3 regions of the Marinobacter bohaiensis genome follow, and region 2 is predicted to be linked to each of the others. Evidence: predicted binding sites of a transcription regulator. Region 2 holds the regulator's gene; each other region holds the start of a gene.

Region 1 (8,097 bases), on a different contig from region 2:
CAATGATCTCAATCAGCTGATCGTCGATGCGGGCGACCGCCGTGAGGTAAACCTCCCGTCCGGCGCCTTTCGGCGGCGGCGAGACCTCTTCCCAGTTCAGGTTGACGATCCGGTCCACGCCACCCACCAGGAAACCCTGGGTGCGCCGGTTGTACTCGGAAATGATCACGAAACTCTCCGCCAGATCCGACGCCGGCAGCTCCGGCATGCCGATGGCCAGGCCGAGATCGATGATGGGAATGGTTTCGCCACGGATGTGGGACACGCCACGTACGACCGAACGGCTCCTGGGAATGGAGGAAAGCCTGGGACACTGCAGGACCTCCTTCACCTTGAAGACGTTGATGCCGTACACCTGACGCCCCCGCAACCGGAACAGCAGCAGTTCAAGGCGGTTTTGCCCCACCAGCTGCGTGCGTTGATTAACACTGTCCAATACACCGGCCATACGCTGTTACCTGTCTTGTACTCAGTTTCACCCCGCGAGGTCGGACATCCCGAAACATTTAGTCGGCACGGTTATTGCGAGATTACCACCAAAGGGTCCCGCATCTTCCGACGGTGACGGAAAGCCGTCAATAGGGCCTAGGGCGAATTCCGTCTCATTGCATGTTCCAAACTCACCGTAAGCATAGGACAGACTGTCGAAAATGCGCGTATACATTTTGTCTCTGCTGCTGGGCCTGACGGTCGTGTCCCAGGCGGCGGCCGTCGAAAAAACGACGCCCCGGATGATACGGGATGCCGCCCACGAGTTTCTGAAGCAGTTCGTCCGCGAGCAGCAGGCCGAAGGCCGCGAGGTCAGTTACAGTCTGGGCAACCTGGACTCCCGACTCAACCTTGCCGCCTGCCTGGATGGGCCGACGGTGGATTTCTCCAGCAATCCCATGCAGACCACCCAGCCCACCCTGGAGGTCTCCTGCCAGGGCCAGCGCCCCTGGCGCATGTACCTGTCGGTGTCCATGGAAATCCGCGGTCAGGCCCTGGTGGCGGCGCGTGCACTGAGCCGTGGCGCCCGGGTCACCGAGAGCATGATCCGCTCCCAGGCGGTGGTCATCAATGCCTCGCGGCGCGGCGCCATTACCGACAGCCAATCCCTCGTGGGCATGGAAATCCGTCGCTCGGTCAGTTCCGGCACCCTGTTCACGCCGGATATCGTGACCCAGCCGGATGCCGTGGCCCGGGGCGACCATGTTATTATTATCGCCCGCAGCGGACCGATCGCCGTCCAGTCCCGCGGCAAGGCCCTGGGTAATGGGCGCGTAGGCGAGCAGGTCCTGGTACAGAACCTGCGTTCAGAAAAGACACTGCGGGCGCTGGTCACCAGCCCCGGGCACGTCGAAGTCCCGATGTAGCCACAACCATCAGTATGAGCGGCAAGGCCTTGCCTGGAAGCGGCAACGACCTGCCGAAAAAATGTCAAAAGTCGCTAAAGCTTCCCAGGAGCCGGCCGATACATTATGTAACCGGTTAGATCACACCATGTGCAGGTATCGATATGTCCGTTAATTTCAATGGCGTTGGCCCGGGGCACGTCAACACCAAGACCAACCAGAACGTATCTGAGCAGTCTGCGCCGAAAAGCCCCTCGACGCCGACCGAACAGGCTCGTACCCAAAGCTCCCAGCCCGACAGCGTCAGTCTGAGCAGCCAGGCCCGGGACCTGAAGAAGCTGGAAGAGCAGATGAACAGCTACCCGGAAGTCGACGACGAGCGTGTCGAGCAGATCAAGGCCGCCCTGGCTGACGGCAGCTATAAAGTGGATGCAGAGAAACTGGCCCAGAAAATGCTTGATATGGATCAAAGCATTTTTGGGTGAGTAGATCATGGCCGCCATTGATGAACTGAAGAAACTTCTGAGAGAAGACATCAAACAGCTTGAGCAGTTGGGAGGCGTTCTGGCTTCGGAGAAGTCGCTGCTCAAATCCTCCGATGTGGATGGCCTGGAAAGCGTGACCCAGGAGAAGAACCGGCTTCTCGCCTCCGTCCGCGAACGGGCCAAGCAAAAGATCCACGTTCTGGTCCAGATGGGCTTCAACCCGCGCAACGGACAACCGTCCACGTTCATCCGCAGCGCCGGCATCGAGGAACTGACCACGCTCTGGCAGGACGCGGAAAACCGTCTCAAGGCCTGCCAGCGCCTCAACCAGGTTAATGGCCGAATCATTGGACACCTGCAACAGCGCCTTGGCCGCCTGAATGAGATTTTCCGGGGCTGCTCGGACCAGGCCAAACTGTACAGCTCTTCCGGCCAGTCCTCAGCCGTCAGCCACAAGACGGTCCTGGCCAGCGCCTGAACCGCCACCGGGTGTGAACACAAAAGAAAAGCCGGCCCTGTTGCCGGCTTTTCTCGTTATCCGCGACGTCTTTTTCCCTTCCGCTGGCGACACTGATCGCCTCCCCCAACACCTGCATCGGCACGCAAGCGAGATCAGTCGCGCACGTAGATCGTCATCTTTGAGTCCGGCGAAAAACGGATGTCGTGCAGACCGATGTTGCCCAACGTGGGGCCGGTTCCGTTCGTCACCCGGATATCGGTCAGACTGATACGCTCGATCCGCTCCGGCAGTGCCAGGCGCACCCCGCCATCCGGCTGAATCCGGATCCGCGGACTGCCCGGCCGGTAATGGACGCCGGAGACGGTCACGTCAGCCTCAAGAAAATTCAACACCGGCACGAAGGTGTGCGCCAGCAACTTGAGACCCTCGACGGCATCCACCTCCTCACCCTGCGCGGCCTGCCCCAGGTTGGCCACGGCTTCGATCCGGGCCTTCAGGGTGTCGCTACCCTGCCCGGCAGCAGCCTGCATTTCACGGTCGCTCAATGGCTGGAAGCCGCGCTCAGGGTTCATGATCTGGCCGACGGGCGCCGCTTCAGAACGGTCCGGCGCCACTGCAGCAAGCGTGACCACAGGCTGCAGCGGCAAGGTGACAACCGCAAACCACGCGGCCGTGCGCCGGTAACGGCGCTGTTGCCGCAGGACCCGTTCCAGTTCCCGGTGCGTCAGCCAGCCGGACGCCACCACCACCTCACCCAGTAACCGTCCGGACGCGCGCTGCGTTTCCAGCGCCTGTGTCAGCTGCCCTTCGCTGAGGTATCCGCGATTGACCAGCAGCCGACCCAGTCGGGATTTATCCTGATAAGCCTGCCTCGTGTTCACTGTCCCCTCCGTGTGTCGCTCCTGTGCGATGCGCCTTGTTGCCAAGGCCGGGCCGTCCTGTCACCGGAAATTTGGTACACTCCGCTGCATTCCTACAGCCAAGCACGAGGACGCCACCTTGACGATTCCGGCCCTGAAAAAACGCGTAAAAGACTCGGTTTCTGTGACCGCATTCCGCTTCATCCTGACCCTGATGCTGAGTCTCGGTGGTTTCGGTGCGGCCCAGGCGCAGAACGGCGAGATGCCGATTGTGCGGCTGGACACCACCGAGGGCGTGATTACTCTGCGCCTGCGTCCCGACGTGGCCCCACAGACCGTCGATAATTTCCTCCAATACGTTGAGTCCGGCTTCTACGACGGCACCGTTTTCCATCGTGTCATCCCCGGCTTCATGGTCCAGGGCGGCGGCTTCACACCGGACCTGCAGCGCAAGGCGACCCGCGATCCAGTGGCCAACGAGGCCAGCTCGACCTTCGGCAACGTGCGCGGCTCGGTTGCGATGGCCCGGACCAACGATCCCGATTCAGCCACCTCCCAGTTCTTCATCAACCTGGTCGACAACGAATACCTGAACAAAGGCGTTCGCGGCGCGGGCTACACCGTATTTGGCACGGTGATCGAAGGCATGGGCGCAGTCGACGCCATTGCTTCGCTCCCCACCGAGCGCAAGGGCATGATGGCGAATGCACCGACCGAGCCCGTCATCATCCGCTCCGCCACGGTGGTTGCTGCGGAGAACGCTCCGGAATGAGCGAGAGCACGTCTCGCACCAAGCCTTCTCGTCCCAATCCGTCTCGCCTCAGCCCGCCGTCAGCCGGCCCGGCGATCGAGTCGGCGGACATCGAATGGCGCGACGGCCAGCCGGTCTCCCGGCGTTTCGGTGACGTCTACTTCAGTCGTGACAACGGTCTGGAGGAGACGCGCTATGTGTTCCTTGGCCACAATCAGTTGGACCGCCGTTTTGCCAACCTCGGCAACGGCGACAGCTTTGTCGTCGCCGAAACCGGCTTCGGCACCGGGCTGAATTTCCTCGCCACCTGGCAGGCCTGGCGCAACCACGCGCCGGCCGACGCCAACCTGCATTTCGTCACGGCCGAGCGGTTTCCGCTGACCCACGAAGACCTGACCCAGGCGCTCGAACTGTGGCCGGAACTGGCGCCACTCAGCGCGGAACTGCTCGACCAGTACCCCGCTTTGATCAGCGGCACTCACCGGCTCGTTTTCGACGGCGGCCGCGTGCGCCTGACGCTCTACCAGGGCGAAGCGCTGGAGGCCTGGCAGAGCCTGGACTTCACCGCCGACGCCTGGTTCCTGGACGGTTTCGCCCCGGCCCTGAATCCGGACCTGTGGGTTGACCGCCTGATCGACGCCGTCGCCACACACAGCAAGCCGGGCACCACCGTGGCCACTTTCACCGCCGTCGGGGCCGTGCGCCGGGGCCTGCAGGCCGTCGGCTTCGAGATGCGCAAGACGCCGGGCTATGGCCGCAAGCGGGACATGCTGGTCGGCTGCTTTCGTCCGGGCGACGTCGTTGATCACAAGGCGTCTGAGCGTCCTCGTGCCATTGTCGTCGGCGCCGGTATCGCGGGCGCCCTCACCGCGCGTAACCTGGCCGAACGTGGATACGAGGTCGAGGTCCTGGCCGCCGGGGACGGCCCCGGGGACGCGGCTTCCGGCAACCCCCAGGCCGCGCTCTACGTGAAGCTCGGCATCGATCGGACGCCGGAGACCCGCCTCGCCCTGGCCGCCCTGCTCCACGCCCAACGCACCTACGCCCGATACAGCCCACTGGCCGGCGATACCGAGCCGTTCTGGCACCCGACCGGGCTACTGCAAATCGCCGCCACCGAGCAGGAAGCGTCCCGGCAGAGCCGTTTCATTTCGCGCAACCACTATCCGGCCGAGGTGCTGCGCCCGGTCACCGCTGACGAGGCGAGCCAACTGAGCGGCGTGCCCATCGCGCACGCCGGGCTCTGGTTCCCGGGCAGCGGCTGGCTGGCGCCGCGGCGTGTCTGCCAATGTCTGCTCGATCACCCGTCGATCCGCTGCCGTTTCAACGCCACCGTGGAAACCCTGGCGCACGATGGCGAGCATTGGCGCGTCACAACCACCGACGGCTTCGAGGCTGCGGCCCCGCAAGTCGTGCTCGCCGCCGGACACCGGATCGAAAGTCTGCTGCCGGGAGAAACCGGCTATCGCTTCAAACCCATACGCGGCCAGGTCAGCCAGCTCCCGGAGCAAGCCTTCGCGGCCGGCCCCGAGGTAGTGGTCTGCGGGCCCAGCTACCTCAATCCGGCGCATCAGGGCTGGGCCGTCACCGGCGCGACCTTTGACCTGCGTGACGCGAACCCGGCCGTCTCGGCCGTGTCTCACCAGGAAAACCTGGACAAACTGAGCCAGTGGCTTCCGGACCTCTGGGGTCACGACGCACCTGCTGCCGATCAAATTCGCGGCCGGGTCGCCTTCCGCTGCACGACTCACGATTACCAGCCCGTCGCCGGCGCCGTGGGCGATCAGCCGGACGGGCTCTACGTCCTTACCGGCCTGGGCAGCAAGGGTTTCGCCCTGGCTCCGTTGCTGGCCGAGTGGCTGGTGGACCGGATGACGGCCCACCCCAGTTGTCTTGAGATCGATTTGAGCGGCAGACTGAACCTGGCGCGCTGCTGGGAGTCGAACACTTGATGACCGCCATGCGCCCTGGACTGCATTCCGGCGAATTTCGCAACGATTCGAGCCACGTTTCTGATTGTTACGATAAAGTCGTTCATTTTTGGCGCCATTCGCCGATAAGGTATCCAACGGGGTTGCATCCCCTTGCCTGCAGTCAGTGAGGATGGCCTATGCCCATATTTGTCAGTGAACCCGGACGCCCCCAGCCAACCCGCCTGCCCGAGGTCTACCGCGGCCAGGGTATCGGTACCGTCGATGAGCTGAACGAGTCCCAACCCGCCCATGAGAGCCGCAACGACCCCGTGGACGTGGTAGAAACCCAGCAGCGCCAGGCCGCCGCACAGCGAGCCATCAACGAATACGGCGAGCAGACCCAGTCCAGCGATCCGGAAAGCGGTGCCTACATTCCGGTTTCCCGCATGGCCACCGAGCACGTCCACACCCTGCCGGCCAGCGCCACCTTCCGCGAGGGATTCGAACTGATGGAGCGCTTCGACATCCATCACCTGGCCATCGTGTCCGACGAGCGCGTCGCCGGGCTGATCAGCGACCGCTGGATGCTGCACTGGCTGCGCGAACAACCGGAAGACGACCGCCTGATTCGCTTCGCCAGCGTGGAACTGCCCGCCTTCCTCACGGCCACTCCGGAGACCGACGCCCATCAGCTCGCCCGCATGATGCTCGCCCACCGCCTGGACGCGGCGCTGGTCATCGGCCCGGGCTCCAATCCGCAAGGCATCGTCACCGGCCGCGACTTCCTGCGTCTTTACGCGGAGAGCAGCGCCCAGGCCGGCAACGTCTGAACAGCCCGCCCTAAGGTGGGTTAAGCCACTCGCCATCACCATTGAACAGCAGCACTTCATAGATCCTGCCGCCGGCGTTACGTGATACCAACGCCGTGATCTCAGCGTTTTCGTAAACCGCCAGACGTTCCAGTCGGGCACCGATGCCCAGCGACGGATACTGGTCCCGCCCCCGCTCCAGCAGGCGCCCGAAGCGGTGCTCGATCGGCGAGTCCGGGTCGTCTTCGTTTTCCTCGATCACGACCTGCTCCTCGCGGCCAACGCGTGCCAGGATCAGCCCGCCGCCGGAACCCTCGACGAAGGCGCCGCTGCTGTGTCCCCCGATGATGAGGTCGCCGTCAAACCCGGTGGCGGCCGACCAACGCTCATCGGACAGATCGTCGCCATCGTTGAGCGTCAGCGCCGAATCGAACGTGCCATCCAGCTCATAGGTCAGCACATAGCCGGTGCCGGAACGCGCGTCGGCACCCGCCACCAGCTCAGCCACGTACTCGGACTCGTCGATGTGCTGCGAGTAGCCAAAGGCCCCGTCGCCGACCAGCCACGCAAACGCATCATCAATTTCAGCGGCGTTCGCGGTGTCGCCGCGGGCGGTACCGACCTGGCTCGTCGTGGCGTCGTCGCTGCCCGCCCCCGTCACCTTGGACAGGAACAGGTCGCGCCCGCCCAGTGGCGTCTGGTTGCCGATCTGTCCCAGCGTGGTGCCGGTCAGCGTGGTGGTGAGATTGTCGACGCCCAGCCCGGTCAGACCGTCTGCGGCGCCCGAGCCCTGCTGGTGGGTCCAGGCGGTTTCCGGAGCCTCGACACCGTTGTTGGTGACCGTGTCGATGCGCTGCACGAAGACGTCCACGCCGCCACGCCGGCTTTGCCCGGGCCAGGCGCCGGTTGTCTCGCCGGCAAGGAAAATCTGGTCCGAGGTGTTTAGGCGGATTGCCAGCGGCTTCTCGTCAACAGCGGTGCCGTCCTGTCGGTGCCAGACTTCCGTGTAGCCCGGCTCGTCGGCATCGCGCCGGTACAGATAGACCGCCTGGTCGAGACCGCCGCGGCTGGTCGCTCCCGGCACGGCGCCGTCCGTACGGAACGCCATCACCAGCGAGCGGCGGATACGCTTCTCCGAACCCGCTTCAATCACCCGCTGGGCGAACGCCAGGCGCGGCTCCGGCGCCACCGTGCTGCCGGTCGCCACCGTCAACGTCTGCTCCGGGGCGCTGCCACCGAACCGGTCGTAGATATCCAGCGTGGCGTAGTATTCTCCGCTGGCGTCGTCATGGAGGGAACTGGCGACAAAGACACGACCGTTATCCCCCACCACCAGATCCGACGGCACACTGCCCGCCGCCGCATCGCCCACCAGAAGCGGGGATGTCAGTTCATTGAGCCACAGCGTCAGCGGCGTACCGGCCGACGCGTAGAAGGCGCGCCCGTTCTGGTAGCTGGCGTCGACCGTGACCGACAGGAATTCGT
Region 2 (8,097 bases):
CGTTCGGATCCATGCCCGTGATCAGGGGCATCAGTACCAGTGCGCCGAAGGCGACCAGCAACATCTGTGCGCCGGCGACGGCCTGGCGCCATACCGGTTCGTTCGGGGTAGCTGGCATGCTCAGTTATCCTTTTGCTTGGTGCCGAAGATCTTGTCGCCGGCATCGCCCAGGCCAGGCAGGATGTAGCCTTTCTCGTTGAGGCGATCGTCGATCGAGGCGGTGTAGATGGACACGTCCGGATGGGCCTCCAGCACTTTCTCGATGCCTTCCGGCGCGGCCACCAGAACCAGGGCTCGAATCTCGGTGCTGCCCGCTTTCTTGAGCAGGTCGATGGTGGAGATCAGCGAGCCGCCGGTCGCCAGCATGGGGTCGACGATCATCGCCAGACGCTGGTCCAGTTCGCCCACCAGCTTCTCCAGGTAGGTGCTCGCTTCCAGGGTTTCCTCGTCGCGGACCTGGCCGACCACGCTCACGCGGGCGCCGGGGATCAGGGTGAGGACGCCTTCGAGCATGCCCATGCCGGCACGCAGGATGGGGACGATCGTCACTTTCTTGCCGCTGAGGCGATCCACTTCGACCGGGCCGGCCCAGCCTTCGATGGTCTGTTTTTCCAGATGGAAATCCTGGGTGGCTTCGTAGGTCAGCAGGGCGGTGACCTCCTGTGCCAGCTCACGGAAGTTCTTGGTGCTGATGTCCGCCCGGCGCATGAGGCCGAGTTTATGGCGGATCAGGGGGTGCTTTACCTCAAGGACGGGCATGGCTCACCTTCTTTTCAGAATAGGAACATAAAATCTCACCAAGGATACCTCACTTGCCCGGTCCAGTCAGTCAGGGGTGCCCCGGATAAAGCTTCTTGCGGCGATTGGTATGGATATTGCGAAAACCCCTCCAGATGCGGTCGTGCCGTCAAAAAAACGACATCGCGGCACAGACAAACGTTGATCGAGCTGGAGAGTTTCGGGCTGTGGACAGAGCGCTGGTCCTGAATAACGTCAAATCCCTGACAAACGGCAATCTCGGGATCCCGATCCTGCTGATGGCGCTGCTGGGCATGATGATACTGCCCATGCCGGTGTTCCTGCTGGACGTGCTGTTTACGTTCAACATCACCCTGTCCATCGTCATCCTGCTGGTGTGTGTCTACGCGCTGCGGCCGATGGAGTTCGCCGCCTTCCCGACGGTGCTGCTGGTGGCCACGCTGCTGCGCCTGGCGCTGAACGTGGCCTCGACCCGGATCGTCCTGCTCAACGGTCACGAAGGCGGCGACGCCGCCGGTAAGGTGATCGAATCGTTCGGCGCGGTGCTGATCGGTGGTAACTACGCCGTCGGCCTGGTGGTCTTCGCCATCCTGGTGATCATCAACTTCATGGTCGTGACCAAAGGTGCCGGCCGGGTGTCGGAAGTCAGCGCCCGCTTCACCCTGGATGCCATGCCCGGCAAGCAGATGGCGATCGACGCGGACCTCAACGCCGGCCTGATCAACCAGGACGAAGCCAAGGCCCGCCGCTCCGAGATTGCCCAGGAAGCCGACTTCTACGGCTCCATGGACGGTGCCAGCAAATTCGTGAAGGGCGATGCCATCGCCGGCCTGCTGATCCTGTTCATCAACATCGCCGGCGGCGTGGTCATCGGCATGCTGCAGCACGCCCTGTCCTTCGGCGATGCCATGCGCAGCTACGCGTTGCTGACCATCGGTGACGGCCTGGTCGCCCAGATCCCGTCGCTGCTGCTGTCCACCTCCGCCGCCATTATGGTGACGCGGGTGACCTCCAGCCAGGACATGGGCCAGCAGATCCTGTCGCAGATGTTCACCGCGCCGCGGGTGTTGGCGATTGCCGCCGCGATCCTGATCATCCTGGGCATCATCCCCGGCATGCCGCACGTGGCGTTTATCGGGCTGGGCCTGATTGCCGGTGCGGGTGCCTACTACATCTGGAAACGCCAGCAGCAGGCGGTTGAGGAAGACGACAGCGTCTTCCCGGCGCGGGGTGGTGGCGTTCCTCGCACCGCGCAGCCGGCCGGTCCGCAGGGTGGTGAAGGCGGCGGTCAGGGGCAGGCGCTGCCGGGGCCGGCGGAATCCAAAGAGTTGGGTTGGGACGACGTGTCCACCGTCGACATCGTCGGCCTGGAAGTGGGCTACCGCCTGATTCCGCTGGTGGACAAGTCCCAGGGCGGGCAACTGCTGACCCGGATCAAGGGCGTGCGCAAGAAGCTGTCCCAGGATCTCGGTTTCCTGATGCCGTCGGTCCATATCCGCGACAACCTGGACCTAATGCCCAATGTGTACCGCATCACCCTGATGGGCGTGACCATCGCCGAGGCGGAGATCCATCCGGACCGGGAGCTGGCCATCGACCCGGGGCAGGTGTTCGGCAAGATCGAGGGTATCGAGGGCAAAGACCCGGCGTTTGGCCTGGATGCCAGCTGGATCGAGCCCGACAAGAAGGATCAGGCCCAGACCCTCGGCTATACCGTCGTCGATGCCAGTACCGTGGTGGCCACCCACCTCAACCAGATCCTGCAGAAGCACGCCCACGAGCTGCTGGGGCACGAAGAGGTCCAGAAGTGGCTGGAACAGCTGGAGAAGGTTTCGCCCAAGCTGGCCGAGGAGTTGGTGCCCAACACCGTCTCCATCAGTCTGCTGCTGAAAGTCCTGCAGAGCCTGCTCCAGGAAGAGGTGCCGATCCGCGACATGCGCTCGATCGCCGAGGCCATCGTCAACGTCCAGCCCAAAACCCAGGACGCTCGCGTGCTGACCACGGCGGCCCGGCAATCGCTGCGGCGAATGATCGTCCAGAGCATCTGCGGCGGCGATCACGAAATCCCGGTGATCACCCTGGATCCGGAGTTGGAACAGATGTTGCTAAAGTCCATGCAGCAGAGTCAACAATCCGGCGGTCAGGACGATATCGGCCTGGTGCTCGAACCCAACATGGTCGAGCGACTGCAGCGTTCCCTGCGCGACGCCGCCCAGCGTCAGGAGATGATGGGCAAACCGGCGATCCTGCTGGTGTCCGGGCCGTTGAGGCCGGTCATGGCCCGTTTTGTCAGCTATGGCGTAGAGCGCTTGCACGTCCTGTCCTATCAGGAAGTGCCGGATAACAAACAGATCACGATTGTGGCATCGGTGGGCCAGCAGTAAGGCAAGGCCGGCCCGCAGAGCAGGGCGCCGCTGACGGCGGCGCCGACGGAGGAAAGTCATCATGAAGGTAAAACGGTTTTTTGCGCCAACCATGGCCGAAGCGCTGAAGATGGTTCGCCTGGAAATGGGCGAGGACGCGGTCATCCTGTCCAACCGACGGGTGGATGGCGGTGTCGAAATCGTGACGGCCCTTGATTATGACGAGAATCTGGCGCGCCAGCGTCTGGGCAACGCCGCGGTGGATGCCACCAACGGTGCGCGCCTGGCCGAAATGCAGGCGGAACAGCATCGCCGCCTGGAGGAAGAACTCGGCCGTTCCCGCGACCGCATTCGTGAAATCCGCGAAAAGCGCCAGCCGCGCGAGCCGGACGTATTCGCCGAGGTAGCGGAAAATGCCGAGCCCCAGAGCGAGGCGCCGGATACCACGCAGGCGGCTCTGGAAGCCATGCGTGCCGAAATTCATTCGCTGCGGGACATGGTCAACGAGCGTCGTGAGCGGACTCCAGGCAAAGCCCAGCCCGCGGAACCGGCCGTCGCCAGCCAGCAGCGTCTGGCGGAGCGCCTGGAGGAGTTTGGTCTGTCCAGCCAGCTGGCCGGATCACTGGCCCGTAACCAGGGCCACTGCCGCCTTGAAGAAGGCTGGAAGAAGGCGCTGCGGACCCTCGCCGCGGGGGTTCGGACCCAGGATAAAGAGATTGTCGAACAGGGCGGTATCGTCGCGCTGGTCGGCCCCACCGGCTCCGGCAAGACCACGACCATCGGCAAGATGGCGGCGCGCTATGTGCTTGAGCATGGTCCGGATTCCCTGGCGCTGGTCACCACCGACCGCTACCGGGTGGCGGCCCATGAGCAGCTGTTCGTCTTCGGCCGCATCCTCAATGTGCCGGTACGCGTGGTCGACGAGAGCCATTCCCTCGACCGGATTCTGGACGACCTGTCCGACAAGCGTCTGGTGCTGATCGACACCGCGGGCCTGACCCACGCCGATCGCGGCCACCAGGAGCAGCTGGAAGAGCTGGCGTCGAGCGATCACCCGGTCAAGCCCTACCTCGTGTTGTCGGCCACCAGTCAGCCGCGGATCATGAAATCCACGTGGCATTGCTATAAGATGGCGAATCCTGCCGGGTGTATCATGACCAAGCTGGATGAAGCCCTGACGCTCGGCGAGGTACTCGGGTTCGCCATGGAAACCGGACTTCGGGTGGCCTACTACACCGATGGCCAGCGCATTCCCGAAGATATCCATCCCGCGCAGTCCGCACCGCTGGTCCGCCTGGGTGTGGAACGCCTGCGCCAGATGCGGGAGACGTCCATGGTCGCAGCGGGTGCCTGAATACGGGAAGGTTGCCGGAGCCGCCGATCGTTCTGGAGCCGTCCATACACAGAGCCGGTCGGAACCGGCCGAGAGAATCACAACCTGTCGTGAGAGACTGTACCCGGCATGAGTAGACCAAACCCGGTTCAGGTGATCGCCGTATCCGGCGGCAAAGGTGGCGTTGGCAAGAGCAACGTTTCGGTCAATCTGGCCATTGCCCTGGCTCAGATGGGGCGTCGTGTGGTGGTCCTGGACGCTGATCTGGGACTGGCCAACATCGACGTGCTGCTGGGCATCACCGCCCAGCACAACCTGTCCGACGTGCTGAACGGTCAGTGCGACCTGCGCGACGTCCTGGTGGACGGGCCGGGCGGCATCAAGATCGTTCCGGCGTCCTCCGGCACCCAGCGCATGACTCAACTGACGCCGATGGAACACGCCGGACTGATCAACGCGTTCAGCGAACTGGGCGACCAGATCGACGTGCTCATCGTGGACACCGCCGCCGGCATCTCCGAATCCGTGGTCAGCTTCCTGCGAGCGTCCCAGGAGCTGCTGCTGGTGGTCTGCGACGAGCCCACCTCCATCACTGACGCCTACGCCCTGATCAAGCTGATGAACCGTGATTACGGCACTAACCGTTTCCGCATCCTGGCCAACCAGGTACGCAACGACCAGGAAGGCAAGCACCTGTTCGGCAAGTTGACCCGGGTGACCGAGAGATTCCTGGATGTTGCACTACAATATGAGGGCATCGTCCCGTTCGACGAGGCGGTCAAGAAAGCGGTACAACGTCAGCGTGCAGTGCTCGAAGCCTATCCCCGCGCCAAGGCGTCGCTGGCCATCAATGCCCTGGCCCAGAAAGTCGACAACTGGCCATTGCCGTCGTCGCCGCGGGGGCACCTGGAATTTTTCGTAGAGCGTCTGGTTGACGCCTGATGCAGTACGCCGGCCGACAGGGCAGGTGGTATGGCGGTCAAACGGGCTGTTTGGGTAATCCGGATTGATGACGTTGGCAAAAGGCCTTGGAATCTACCAACAAAGCAGTGAGCGGAGTGCGGCCCGGCAACTGGTCGAGGATCACGCGCCGCTGGTGAAGAAGATCGCGCTGCACATGATGGCGCGGCTGCCCGCCTCTGTGCAGTTGGAAGACCTGATGCAGGCCGGCATGATCGGCCTGCTGGAGGCCGCGCAAAAATACGAAGCCAATAAAGGCGCTTCCTTCGAAACCTACGCCGGTATCCGTATCCGTGGCGCGATCGTTGACGAGATCCGCCGGGGTGACTGGGTGCCGCGCTCCGTCCATCGCAACACCCGTCGCATCGCGCAGGCCATCAAGGCCGTCGAGGCCCGTACCGGCGAGGAAGCCAGGGATGCGGACGTCGCCGCCGAGCTGGAAATGACGCTCAACGAATACCACGCCTGCCTCGCCGACTCGAGCGGCGGACGACTTTTTAGCCTCGATGAGCTAAATGAATCCGGCGAGGTGCCGATAGACAATGAAGATGCGGTATCTGACGCCCCCTATGCGGAGTTGTCCGAAGCCGGTTTTCGGCACAGTCTGGCTCAGGCCATTGACGGGCTGCCGGAGCGCGAAAAGCTGGTCCTGAGTCTGTATTACCAGGAAGAGCTTAACCTCAAGGAAATCGGCGCGGTCATCGGCGTCAGCGAGAGTCGCGTCAGCCAGATCCACAGTCAGGCGGCACTGCGTCTGAAAGCGCGCCTGAGCGACTGGCAACCGGGCTGATTCGACACTAGAGAACGGTACAAACTGTAGTTTTTGGTAACGGGTGCTTTACAGCGTCCGTGGACTGGACAGAATAGGCGGTGCCTTTTGATCCCGCCGGCACGGTGTGGCCGGTCAGAAGGAGGCGGGCCGGCACGATTGGTATCCCGGGTTGTAACGATTGGAGGTCCCATTGGACAAGAACATGAAAATTCTGATCGTGGATGATTTCTCCACGATGCGGCGCATCATCAAGAACCTGCTGCGCGACCTCGGTTTCACCAATACCGACGAGGCCGACGACGGCAACACAGCGCTGCCCATGCTCAAGAGCGGCAAGTACGACTTCCTCGTCACCGACTGGAACATGCCGGGCATGTCCGGCTTCGAGCTGTTGCAGGCCTGTCGTGCCGACGACACGCTCAAGGACCTGCCCATCCTGATGGTCACGGCCGAAGCCAAGCGCGACCAGATCGTGGCCGCCGCCCAGGCCGGCGTCAATGGCTACGTGGTGAAACCGTTCACGGCAGCGGTCCTCAAGGAAAAGATTGAGAAGATCTTCGAACGCATCCAGTCCTGAATATCAGAGCGCCAATCATGGGCAATCCAAAAGACGACAATGCGGGGAAGCTCGACCCTGAAGTCACCGAAAAGCTGAAGCAGCAGGCGACTGACCTCAAGGCGCAGGTGGATGCCGGGGATTACGCGGCGGCGATGCGTCTGATCAACGAGCTCAACGACGTGCGGGACCAGAGCCTGTACCACGAGGTTGGCCGTTTGACGCGCAGCCTCCACGAAGCGATTCGCAATTTCCAGATCGATCCGCAGAACGCCGAACAGCGCGAAGCGCTGTCCAAGATGACCGATGCCTCGGACCGGCTGGCCTACGTTGTGGAAATGACCGGCAGCGCCGCCAACCGCACCATGGATCTGGTCGAGGAGGCCATGCCCAAGGCCAGCGCCATGCGCGAGGAAGCCCTGGCACTGCGCGACGACTGGAAAAAACTGCGTCGTCGCGAAATCGGTGCCGGTGAGTTCCGCGAGCTGTACCACCGCATCGATCGCTTCTTCGACCAGACCGCGAATGACACGGAAATCCTGTACTCACACCTGTCGGAAATACTTCTGGCGCAGGACTTCCAGGATCTGACCGGGCAGGTCATCCAGAAGGTCACCGCCCTGGTCAAGGAAGTGGAAGAGCACCTCCTGAGCCTGGTGGTCATGGCCAGCCATGTTGACCAGATTACCGGCACCGTCCATGAACTGGGCGAAGAACCGGCCCGGGCGATCGAGAAAGGGGAAGGTCCGCAGATGCACGCCGATGAGCGTGAGGATGTCGTATCCGGCCAGGATGATGTCGATGACCTCCTGTCCAGCCTTGGTTTTTAAGTGAGGACATTGCATGGCGTTAGATGCTGACGAAGAGATTCTCCAGGATTTCCTGATCGAGGCTGGAGAAATTCTCGAAAAACTGTCGGAGCAGTTGGTCGACCTGGAGCAGCAGCCGGATAACAGCGACCTGCTGAATGCCATTTTCCGCGGTTTCCATACCGTCAAGGGCGGCGCCGGCTTCCTCCAGTTGGAGGCGCTCGTCAACTGCTGCCATTCCGCCGAGAATGTCTTCGACACCCTGCGCAACCACAAGCGCCAGGTGACGTCCGACCTGATGGACGTGGTGCTCGAAGCGCTGGATAACGTCAACGCCATGTTCGACCAGGTGCGCAACCGGGAAGAGCCAACGCCGGCCGACCCTGCGTTGATCGCAGCCCTCGACGCGCTGGCCGAGCCGGAAGGTGCGGCGCCCAAAGCCGCCGAACCGCCGGCGGAGGACCGTCAGCCAGCCCCGACTGAAAGCGATCCCGCCGGTGGCGCCGACCAGGGCGACATCACCGACGACGAGTTCGAACAGTTGC
Region 3 (8,097 bases), on a different contig from region 2:
ATGTCGATGCTGGAGACATCCTCTGTGGTGGAACCGACGGCGGTGCCACCGGCCTCATCCAAAATGCTGCCGGCGGTGTCGTCAATACTGGATGATACGGCAAAGCTCGAAGACGAGTCGAAAGTGATTTCGCCTGAAGCACGCGCGCTATCGGCGGTGTCGTCTGACCCATCAAGAGTGATGGCGTCTCCGTCCACTTCAGCGCCACCGCGGAAGCTGGCGGTAGGTGTTGTGGCGTTGGATGTGAAATCCTCAACCAGGATGTCTTTACCTTCCGCTTGCACAAGCGTCAGTCGGCCATCCTCCACTTCAGCGGTAATACCTGTGGTACCTGACGCGGAGTTGATCTCGCGCGCCAAGGGACGCAGATCGTCGACGTCGTCAATCTGGGCGGAGATCGTCGATTTTTCGCCTCCACTCGATATCGTCATGGAAACAGTGCCTGTACCGCCAAGGCCGAATAAGTCAGCCGTGGTTCGGGCTTGTGCTTCGACCCCCGTGGCATCCACCTGTTGGTTGATCGCCGCAGCGATGTCTTCGGCGGTATCGCCGCTCTCAACATCCACAGTGGCCTCACCCAGTGAGCTGGAGACGGTCAGCGTCTGAGCAGCAATGGTGTTTGCCGCTGACGCATCGCCAGCCGCTGCGGCGTAAACAGATCCACTGCCTTGTCCGGCAGTGGTGTTTGAGGCGCTCACACTGTTGTTGGCCAGATCCGTGGTTCGTGCGCCTTGAATAGAGACGGCAATGGTCTGGTTCTCGTTGGCGCCGGCCTGGAACTGCTGGGCCTGGAAAGAGCCGTCGAGCAGCTTGAGGCCGTTGAATTCGGTGGTGGTAGCCACCCGCTCCAGCTCCTGCTTGAGCTGGTTGACCTCGGATTGCAGGGCCCGGCGGTCGGAGGCGGAGTTGGTGGCGTTGGCGGACTGGACCGACAGTTCGCGAATCCGTTGCAGGATATCGCCGGATTGTCCCAGCGCGCCTTCGGCAGTCTGTGCCAGGGAGATGCCGTCGTTGGCGTTCCGAATCGCCTGGTTCAGACCATCGATCTGGGAGGTGAATCGCTCCGAGATGGCCAGGCCGGCGGCGTCGTCTTTGGCCGAGTTGATGCGCAGGCCGGAGGACAGACGCTGCATCGCGGTGTCCGAGTCCCGTTGGGTCGTGTTCAGGTTGCGCTGCGCATTCAGCGACGCAAGGTTCGTATTAATGATCTGAGGCATGCTGTTTCTCCTTGCCAGGAAAAGCCGGAACCCAAGTGCCCGATCAAAAGGACGCCCTACCGGCAAACGTTCGTTAAAATGCAAGCGTTGCCGTGCCAGAAGCGAAGTGTGTGCCAGTTTCTTGTTTTTATTTATAAGTCACTGATAATGATTGTAAAAAATAATTTGTCGCGAGACGGGTCGGCTTGCGGGCGCCGATATTTTGACTGACCGGCAGGAAGGGAATTGCCGCTTTTTCAACCGAGTGTGGGGAAGTCACGAGCGGCAGACGCACTCGATGGGATGGCCGGGTCTTGCACCCGCTTTAGGCGTTGAGGCGATATGAGGAAGGATTTTTTATCGACCTATCTTTATGAAAAGTAAAATAAAACTGAAAGCGTGATAGTGATTTACATTAGTTAACAAGAAAATCCGAAATTCTTTCTAAAGGATTCTTAACCCTCGCCGCTAAGCATTACAGCAGGGCGGCGCACCCAACTGATGAAAACGGGCGCCAGACCTCTTTCCAGTCAAAACTGACGGTTTCAAGGAGAAGCATCATGGCTCTCGGTATCAACACTAACGTTGCGTCCTTAAGCGCTCAGAACAACCTGAACAAGTCCCAGTCTCTCTCGGACCAGGCTCTTGAGCGTCTGTCCTCCGGTCTGCGCATCAACTCGGCTAAAGACGATGCGGCTGGTCTGGCGATTTCCTCTCGTTTCGATTCACAGATCCGCGGCCTGAACGTTGCCCAGCGCAACGCCAACGACGGTATCTCCCTGGCACAGACCGCTGAAGGCGCGCTGGGGCAGGCCGGTGACCTGCTGCAGCGGATTCGTGAGCTGTCGGTCCAGTCGGCCAACGACACCAATTCCTCTTCTGACCGGAAGTCGCTGCAGGCCGAAGTAAGCCAGTTGCAGGCGGAACTGAACCGCGTCGCCGACACCACCAACTTCAACGGCCAGACCCTGTTGAACGGCGACTTTACTAACGCCCAGTTCCAGGTCGGCGCCAATGCCAACCAGACTATCAATGTCACCATGGGCAGCGCGCGTGGAACGGATATTGGCAACTATACCTTTGGTGCAAGCGGTACCGCGCTTGGTCAAGCGGCTGCATCTAACGCTGTTGCCGGAAGTGAGGCGATAGAGGTTTCTGGTAATGGTGCCAGCGGCACCTACACGACAGTGGCCGGAGATTCAGCGCAGGACATTGCTGCGGGTATTAACGCTTTCAGTGCCGATACTGGTGTAACAGCGAGTGCAAGAACTGAGGCAACTCTGAGCGGTATTGCTGACGGTACAGTTAGCTTTGATTTGGCCGGTGAGAACGATGGAACTGGGGAAGAGGTCTCGATTTCCGCGACCGTTACTGGCGGCGACTATTCCTCACTTGCAGATGCGATCAATGATAACTCCGCGGTAACCGGTATTACGGCTCAGGTTGTTACGGAATCCGGTACTGAGCAACTGAAGCTGACTAGCGAGAGTGGTGCTGACATCAGTATCTCGAGCTACGCAAACACCGGAACGGCCGCAGCCACCATGGCTGGTAGTGAAGGTGGTAGTGTCGATTTCAGCTCTGCGACCGCAGGTACTGTGACGGGCACTGTTGACCTTTCCTCTAGTAGCGCCTTCAGTGTTTCTGGCGGAACAACAGCAATCGCTGACGGGGGTGGTACGTTGAGCTCCGTAGCTGAGATTGACATCACGACCACTGATGGCGCGAACGCCGCTATCGAAACGATCGATGCCGCGCTGTCCTCGATTAACAGCCAGCGTGCGGACCTGGGTGCGATCCAGAACCGCTTCGAGTCCACCATCGAAGCGATCGCGACCACCTCTGAGAACCTGTCCGCTGCCCAGGGCCGGATCCTGGACGCCGACTTCGCATCCGAAACCGCGAAGCTGTCCAAGTCCCAGGTTCTGCAGCAGGCCGGTATCTCGGTCCTGGCTCAGGCCAATGCCCGTCCGCAGCAGGTTCTGTCCCTCCTGCAGTAACAGGGATAGCACGGTAAAAGCCGGCCCTTTCGGGGGCCGGCTTTCCGCCGTATCAGGATAGTGGGGTGAGCTATGACTGACGTAAACCTGAATGGCCCGGATTTGAAGCTGGTTCGCTCCAGTGATCAGCCTCCGGCTCGGGCGTCTGCGTCACCTCAGGCTGAAGGAAACACGCCTTCCGCTCGAGCCCAGGCGGCTTCCGATTCCAGGGTGGTGGCACTGCGACAGGCTTCTGACCAGTCCCGTGTGCAGCGTCTTGAGAATCAGCAGGAAGCCCAGAAAGAATCTCTGGATAAGGCGGTCTCCCAACTCAACGACTTCGTGCAGACGGTTCAGCGCGACCTCCAGTTTGAGGTCGACAACGACTCCGGCAAGACAATCGTGAGGGTGGTGGACCAGCAGACCGATGAGGTCATTCGGCAGATTCCGGACGACGTGGCTTTGAGGTTGGCCGAAAACTTGCAGCAGGACGAACCGCTGACGCTATTCAATATCGAAGTGTAGGGTCTTGCCGGTGTCATGCCGGGCCCAAATAGCGGTATTTCAGCACCGCCGGCTCCTATGGGGTCGGCGGTGTTTTGCATCCAGGGACCTGAAATGGCAGTGCTTTTCTGGAGGCTTCAATGGCTGGCGCGGTTGCGGCGGAGTGTCGTAAGCGTACTGTGAGATCTCGCAGTCTGGATACATATTGTTACAAAGCGATCGGGGCAAAGGGCAAAGTTTTGCCGCTTTTGGCCGATAAGCGTACAAAGGGATAGGTTGCCTTCTTGAGGGGCTGAAACTATGGCAGGCATTTCATCACTGGGTATCGGTTCCGGGGTCCTGAATTCGGATCTCGTCGATCAGCTGGTGGCTGCGGAGAAAGAGCCGGTCACCAACCGGCTGGACAGCAAACAGCAAAAGGCGGAGACGCTGATCTCAGCCTACGGCACGCTGCGCAGCGCGATTACGGAATTGCGCCTGCCAATGCGTCAGCTGAGTGCAGCCGACAATCTCAAATCCTTCTCCGCCTCCTCCTCCAACGAGGATGTGGCAGTCACCGTCGACAGCACCGAAGCCAGCCGCGGCAGCTACACCGTGCAGGTGGACAGCCTGGCCCAGGCCCAGTCTCTCGCGTCCGGCACCTTCGAGGATCGTGACGCCACCCCGGTCGGCACCGGTACCCTCAGCATCAGCGTCGGCGGTGAAACCAAGCTGATCGATATCGACAGCTCCAACAACACGCTGCAGGGCATTGCCGACGAGATCAACGATTCCGGCCTGGCCGTGTCCGCCGGCGTGATCGACACCGGCGACGGTTATCGTCTGGTCATGTCCTCGGACGAAACCGGTACCGACAACGCCATTCGCATCGGCGTTAATGACAGCGACGGCAACAACACCGACGCCGCCGGCCTGTCCCAGTTCGTCTTCAACGGCACCGCCCAGAACCTGACCGAGACGGTTGAGGCCAAGGACGCAGTGGTCCAGGTCAACGGGATCAGCATCACCCGTTCCAGCAATACCATCGACAACGTCATCGACGGGCTGACCTTCGAGGTGAAGGCTGAGGGTGTCACGTCCACGGTCAAGGTCGAGCAGGACACCGGCGCGGTGACGGATCGTGTGGCGAGTTTTGTTGAAAAATTCAACGCGCTGCAGGACACCATTTCCGGTCTGGCGGGTTATAACTCCGAGACGCAGACGGCCGGCGTTCTGTCCGGCGATTCCACGGTGCGCGGTATCCAGAACGGGTTGCGTAACATGCTGACCCGCATCGTGCCGGGGCTGGAAGATTCTGCGGTGCGCACCCTGGCGGACGTGGGCATCACCACTGACTACGAGACCGGTAAGCTTGAGTTCGACCAGGAGAAGTTCGTTGAGCAGCTTGAGGCGAACCCGGACGACGTCACAGCCCTGTTTGCCGAGCAGGGGCGGACCAGCGATGCCCAGGTGGAGTTCGTCAGCAGCGGTATCAATACCGAGCCGGGTGAGTACAGCATCAACATCACCCAGGCGGCGACCCAGGGCTCGCTGACCGGCACCAACGTGGGCGCAGGATCAGTCACCATCGACGGCGACAATGACAACCTGACGTTCAAGGTGGATGGCGAAACCTCCGTCAGCATTACCCTGGATGCGGGCACCTACACCCGTGAGGAACTGGCCGCCCAGATCCAGGAGCAGCTCAACACCAATACGGCGCTGAGCAGCTCCGGCAAGTCCGTGCAGGTGGATTTCGACAGCACCAGCGGTGCCCTGTCGTTCAAGTCCGGCGCGTTCGGTAGCGAATCCAACGTCAGCATCGCATCTGTAGACACCAATTCCGCGGCGGACCTGGGGCTGAGCGTGGCCACCGGTACGGTGGGCAAGGACGTGGCGGGCACCATTAACGGCCAGCGTGCGACCGGGGAAGGTCAAATCCTGTTCGTGGAAGGCTCTGTCGGCGCCGCCGGCATGCAGGTTCGCATCACCGGGGACCAGACCGGTCCCCGCGGCACCGTGTCCTTCATCGAGGGGATCGGTGAGCAGACGGTCAATATGGTCACCGATATCCTGGGCTCCGATGGCACCCTGGAGAACCGGACCGACAACCTTCAGGACGACCTGGCCGAGATCGAGGAAGAGCGTCTCGAACTGGAAGATCGCATGACCCGATACCGGGAGCGGCTGGTCAGTCAGTTCACGGCGGCCGATTCGCTGATTGCGCAGCTCAATAACACCCAGGAATACATCAGCCAGCAACTGGCCGCGCTGGCACCCAACAACAGCAATGACAGCTAATCATCGCTGGCTTGCAGGAGAAGTGAGAGGTTCATCATGAACGGTTTACAGGCTTATCAGCGCGTCAACACCCAGACCAGCATCACCGATGCGGATCCGCACAAGCTGATCCAGCTTCTGTACAACGGTGCCCTGGAGCGGATCAACATGGCCAAAGCGCGCATGCAGGCCAATGACATCGCTGGCAAAGGGCAGTTGATCAGCAAGGCGATCGAGATCATCGGCGGCCTGCGCGGCTTCCTGAATTTCGAGCAGGGCGGCGAACTGGCCGAGCGGCTGGAATCGCTCTATGAGTATATGGAGCGCACCCTGTTCGAAGCCAACCGGCACAACGACGTGGCCAAGCTGGACGAAGTGTCCAGCCTGCTGCGCCAGATCAAGGACGGCTGGGACGGCATTCGCGAGGAGGTTATGACCTCCTCGGGTCAGCAGGCGGCGGTCTGACGTCTGCGGTCCGGTAAAAGCGGCAAGGTGGGTCAGACCGTGCTAGATTGGCAGCTTCGATGATTGCCTGAGAGCACGAGTTTGAACCTGACCGCCTTGCTGCGATTGGCTGCCCTGGCTCTCGTGCTGGGGAGCGCATCGGTCTACGCGACCGATGCCGATGAGCCCGCCATCTTTGCCATCCCCGAAGTCTGGCCCTGGGGTTACGCCGGCCGCTACGGCTCCCCCGAGGGCTCCCTGGTCGACCTGGCCCACCAACTGGTCACCCGGGCCGACCTTCCCGTCAAGTACGAACTGCGTCCCCACCGCCGGGCCATCACCGAGCTGTTGCGCGGCGAGGTGGATTTCGTGGTGCTTTTTGAAAGTCCCCGGCTGGCGGACGAGGCTATTGATCTCGGGCCGGTTGTCACGACGCGCGCGATCATGACAGGCCTGAGATCATCGGACGTCGTGTTGACCCTGGAAGGGTTGCGGGGCAAACCCGTCGCCTTCGTTCACGGAACCTATTACGGCGAGGCGTTCGCCCGGGCACAGGGCATCCACAAGTTTGCCGTGCGGGATATCTTTCAGGCGCTGGAGATGCTCAAGCTGGGGCGTGTCAGTGCCATTCTGTGCAGTGACCAGGCGATCTATCACACCCTGGCGTCTCTCGATCTGTCACCGGAGGATTTCCGCATGCGCAACTTTCGGGCCGGGCAGGAGGGGCATCTGTATATGTCCCGTCGAGCTCTACACCCCGAACTGGAAGACGAGATGAGGGCGGCCCTGGAAAGTCTGCGTCAGGACGGCACTCTGGACAGTATCTTCGCGTTACCCGGCAACACCTCGCCGCTCAATCCTTGATGGCGGTTAGCCCCTCAAGATGCGCCGTAACACCCTCGGACAGCGCTTTCAGGTGATAGCCACCCTCCAGTGTCGACACCACCCGGTTGTCGGCTGAATCGGCGGCCACGCTGGTGATCAGGTCTGTCAGCCAGCGGTAGTCGTCCACTTGCAGTTGCAGCTCCGCCATGGGGTCCGCGGCATGGGCGTCGAACCCGGCGGACACCAGCACCATCTGTGGCTTGAAGTCCTGCAGTTTCTGCAGCCACGCGTCCTCCACCAGCCGACGATAATCGGAGCCGGTGGTGCCGGCGGAAACCGGCGTGTTCACGATGTTTTCCGCGCAGCGATAGACGTGGGAATGCGGGTAGAACGGATGCTGGAAGCTGGAGCACATCAGCACCCGCTCGTCGCCCTGCACGATGTCCACTGTGCCGTTTCCCTGGTGCACGTCGAAATCGACGATGGCGACCCGTTCCAGCCCATGGAAGTTCAGGGCATGACGCGCCGCCAGTGCAATGTTGTTGTAGAAGCAGAAGCCCATGGAACGTCCGCGCTCGGCGTGATGGCCCGGCGGGCGGGCGGCGATGAACGCGTTGGTGGCCTGGCCGGAGACCACCATGTCGACTGCCTGCACGTTGGCCCCGGCGGCCAGTCGGGCGGCGCGCAGGGTGTGGGGCATCATCGCGGTGTCGGGATCGGTGAACACACGGCCGCGGGTCGGCTGCATCATGTCCAGCTGGCGCAGGTAGGTGTCGGGATGCACCTGCAGCAGTTGGTCACGGGTGACTTCTTCCGGGCGCACCCAATCCAGTGCCTGGTCCAGGCCGTTGTCGGCCAGATAGCTGATCAGGTTCGTCAGGCGGTCCGGC

What was found. Region 2 encodes FliA, which starts transcription of late flagellar genes. Its sites were predicted from a motif close to CTAAAGTTTNNNNNNNNNNNGCCGNTAA; they were not measured.
Region 1: a site for FliA is predicted at 1,430-1,457, ahead of flgM (flagellar biosynthesis anti-sigma factor FlgM). Genes of this name have one in related genera too.
Region 3: a site for FliA is predicted at 3,911-3,938, ahead of fliD (flagellar filament capping protein FliD). Genes of this name have one in related genera too.

The regions. Positions count from the first base shown of each region.
Region 1 covers NZ_QGEH01000001.1:2,400,508-2,408,604, forward strand. Annotated here, with positions in the region: gene DKK67_RS10790 (chemotaxis protein CheV) at 1-448, opposite strand, end outside; gene flgA (flagellar basal body P-ring formation chaperone FlgA) at 651-1,355, shown strand; gene flgM (flagellar biosynthesis anti-sigma factor FlgM) at 1,499-1,819, shown strand; gene DKK67_RS10805 (flagella synthesis protein FlgN) at 1,827-2,297, shown strand; gene DKK67_RS10810 (pilus assembly protein PilB) at 2,432-3,160, opposite strand; gene DKK67_RS10815 (peptidylprolyl isomerase) at 3,324-3,911, shown strand; gene mnmC (bifunctional tRNA (5-methylaminomethyl-2-thiouridine)(34)-methyltransferase MnmD/FAD-dependent 5-carboxymethylaminomethyl-2-thiouridine(34) oxidoreductase MnmC) at 3,908-5,842, shown strand; gene DKK67_RS10825 (CBS domain-containing protein) at 6,001-6,633, shown strand; gene DKK67_RS10830 (hypothetical protein) at 6,644-8,097, opposite strand, start outside.
Region 2 covers NZ_QGEH01000004.1:73,256-81,352, reverse strand. Annotated here, with positions in the region: gene DKK67_RS17010 (uracil-xanthine permease family protein) at 1-118, opposite strand, end outside; gene upp (uracil phosphoribosyltransferase) at 121-759, opposite strand; gene flhA (flagellar biosynthesis protein FlhA) at 966-3,143, shown strand; gene flhF (flagellar biosynthesis protein FlhF) at 3,205-4,476, shown strand; gene DKK67_RS16990 (MinD/ParA family protein) at 4,585-5,397, shown strand; gene DKK67_RS16985 (RNA polymerase sigma factor FliA) at 5,465-6,205, shown strand; gene cheY (chemotaxis response regulator CheY) at 6,378-6,764, shown strand; gene DKK67_RS16975 (protein phosphatase CheZ) at 6,782-7,573, shown strand; gene DKK67_RS16970 (chemotaxis protein CheA) at 7,587-8,097, shown strand, end outside.
Region 3 covers NZ_QGEH01000001.1:2,651,850-2,659,946, reverse strand. Annotated here, with positions in the region: gene DKK67_RS11925 (flagellin N-terminal helical domain-containing protein) at 1-1,217, opposite strand, end outside; gene DKK67_RS11920 (flagellin N-terminal helical domain-containing protein) at 1,757-3,196, shown strand; gene DKK67_RS11915 (flagellar protein FlaG) at 3,269-3,700, shown strand; gene fliD (flagellar filament capping protein FliD) at 3,980-5,959, shown strand; gene fliS (flagellar export chaperone FliS) at 5,996-6,403, shown strand; gene DKK67_RS11900 (substrate-binding periplasmic protein) at 6,485-7,246, shown strand; gene DKK67_RS11895 (histone deacetylase family protein) at 7,236-8,097, opposite strand, start outside.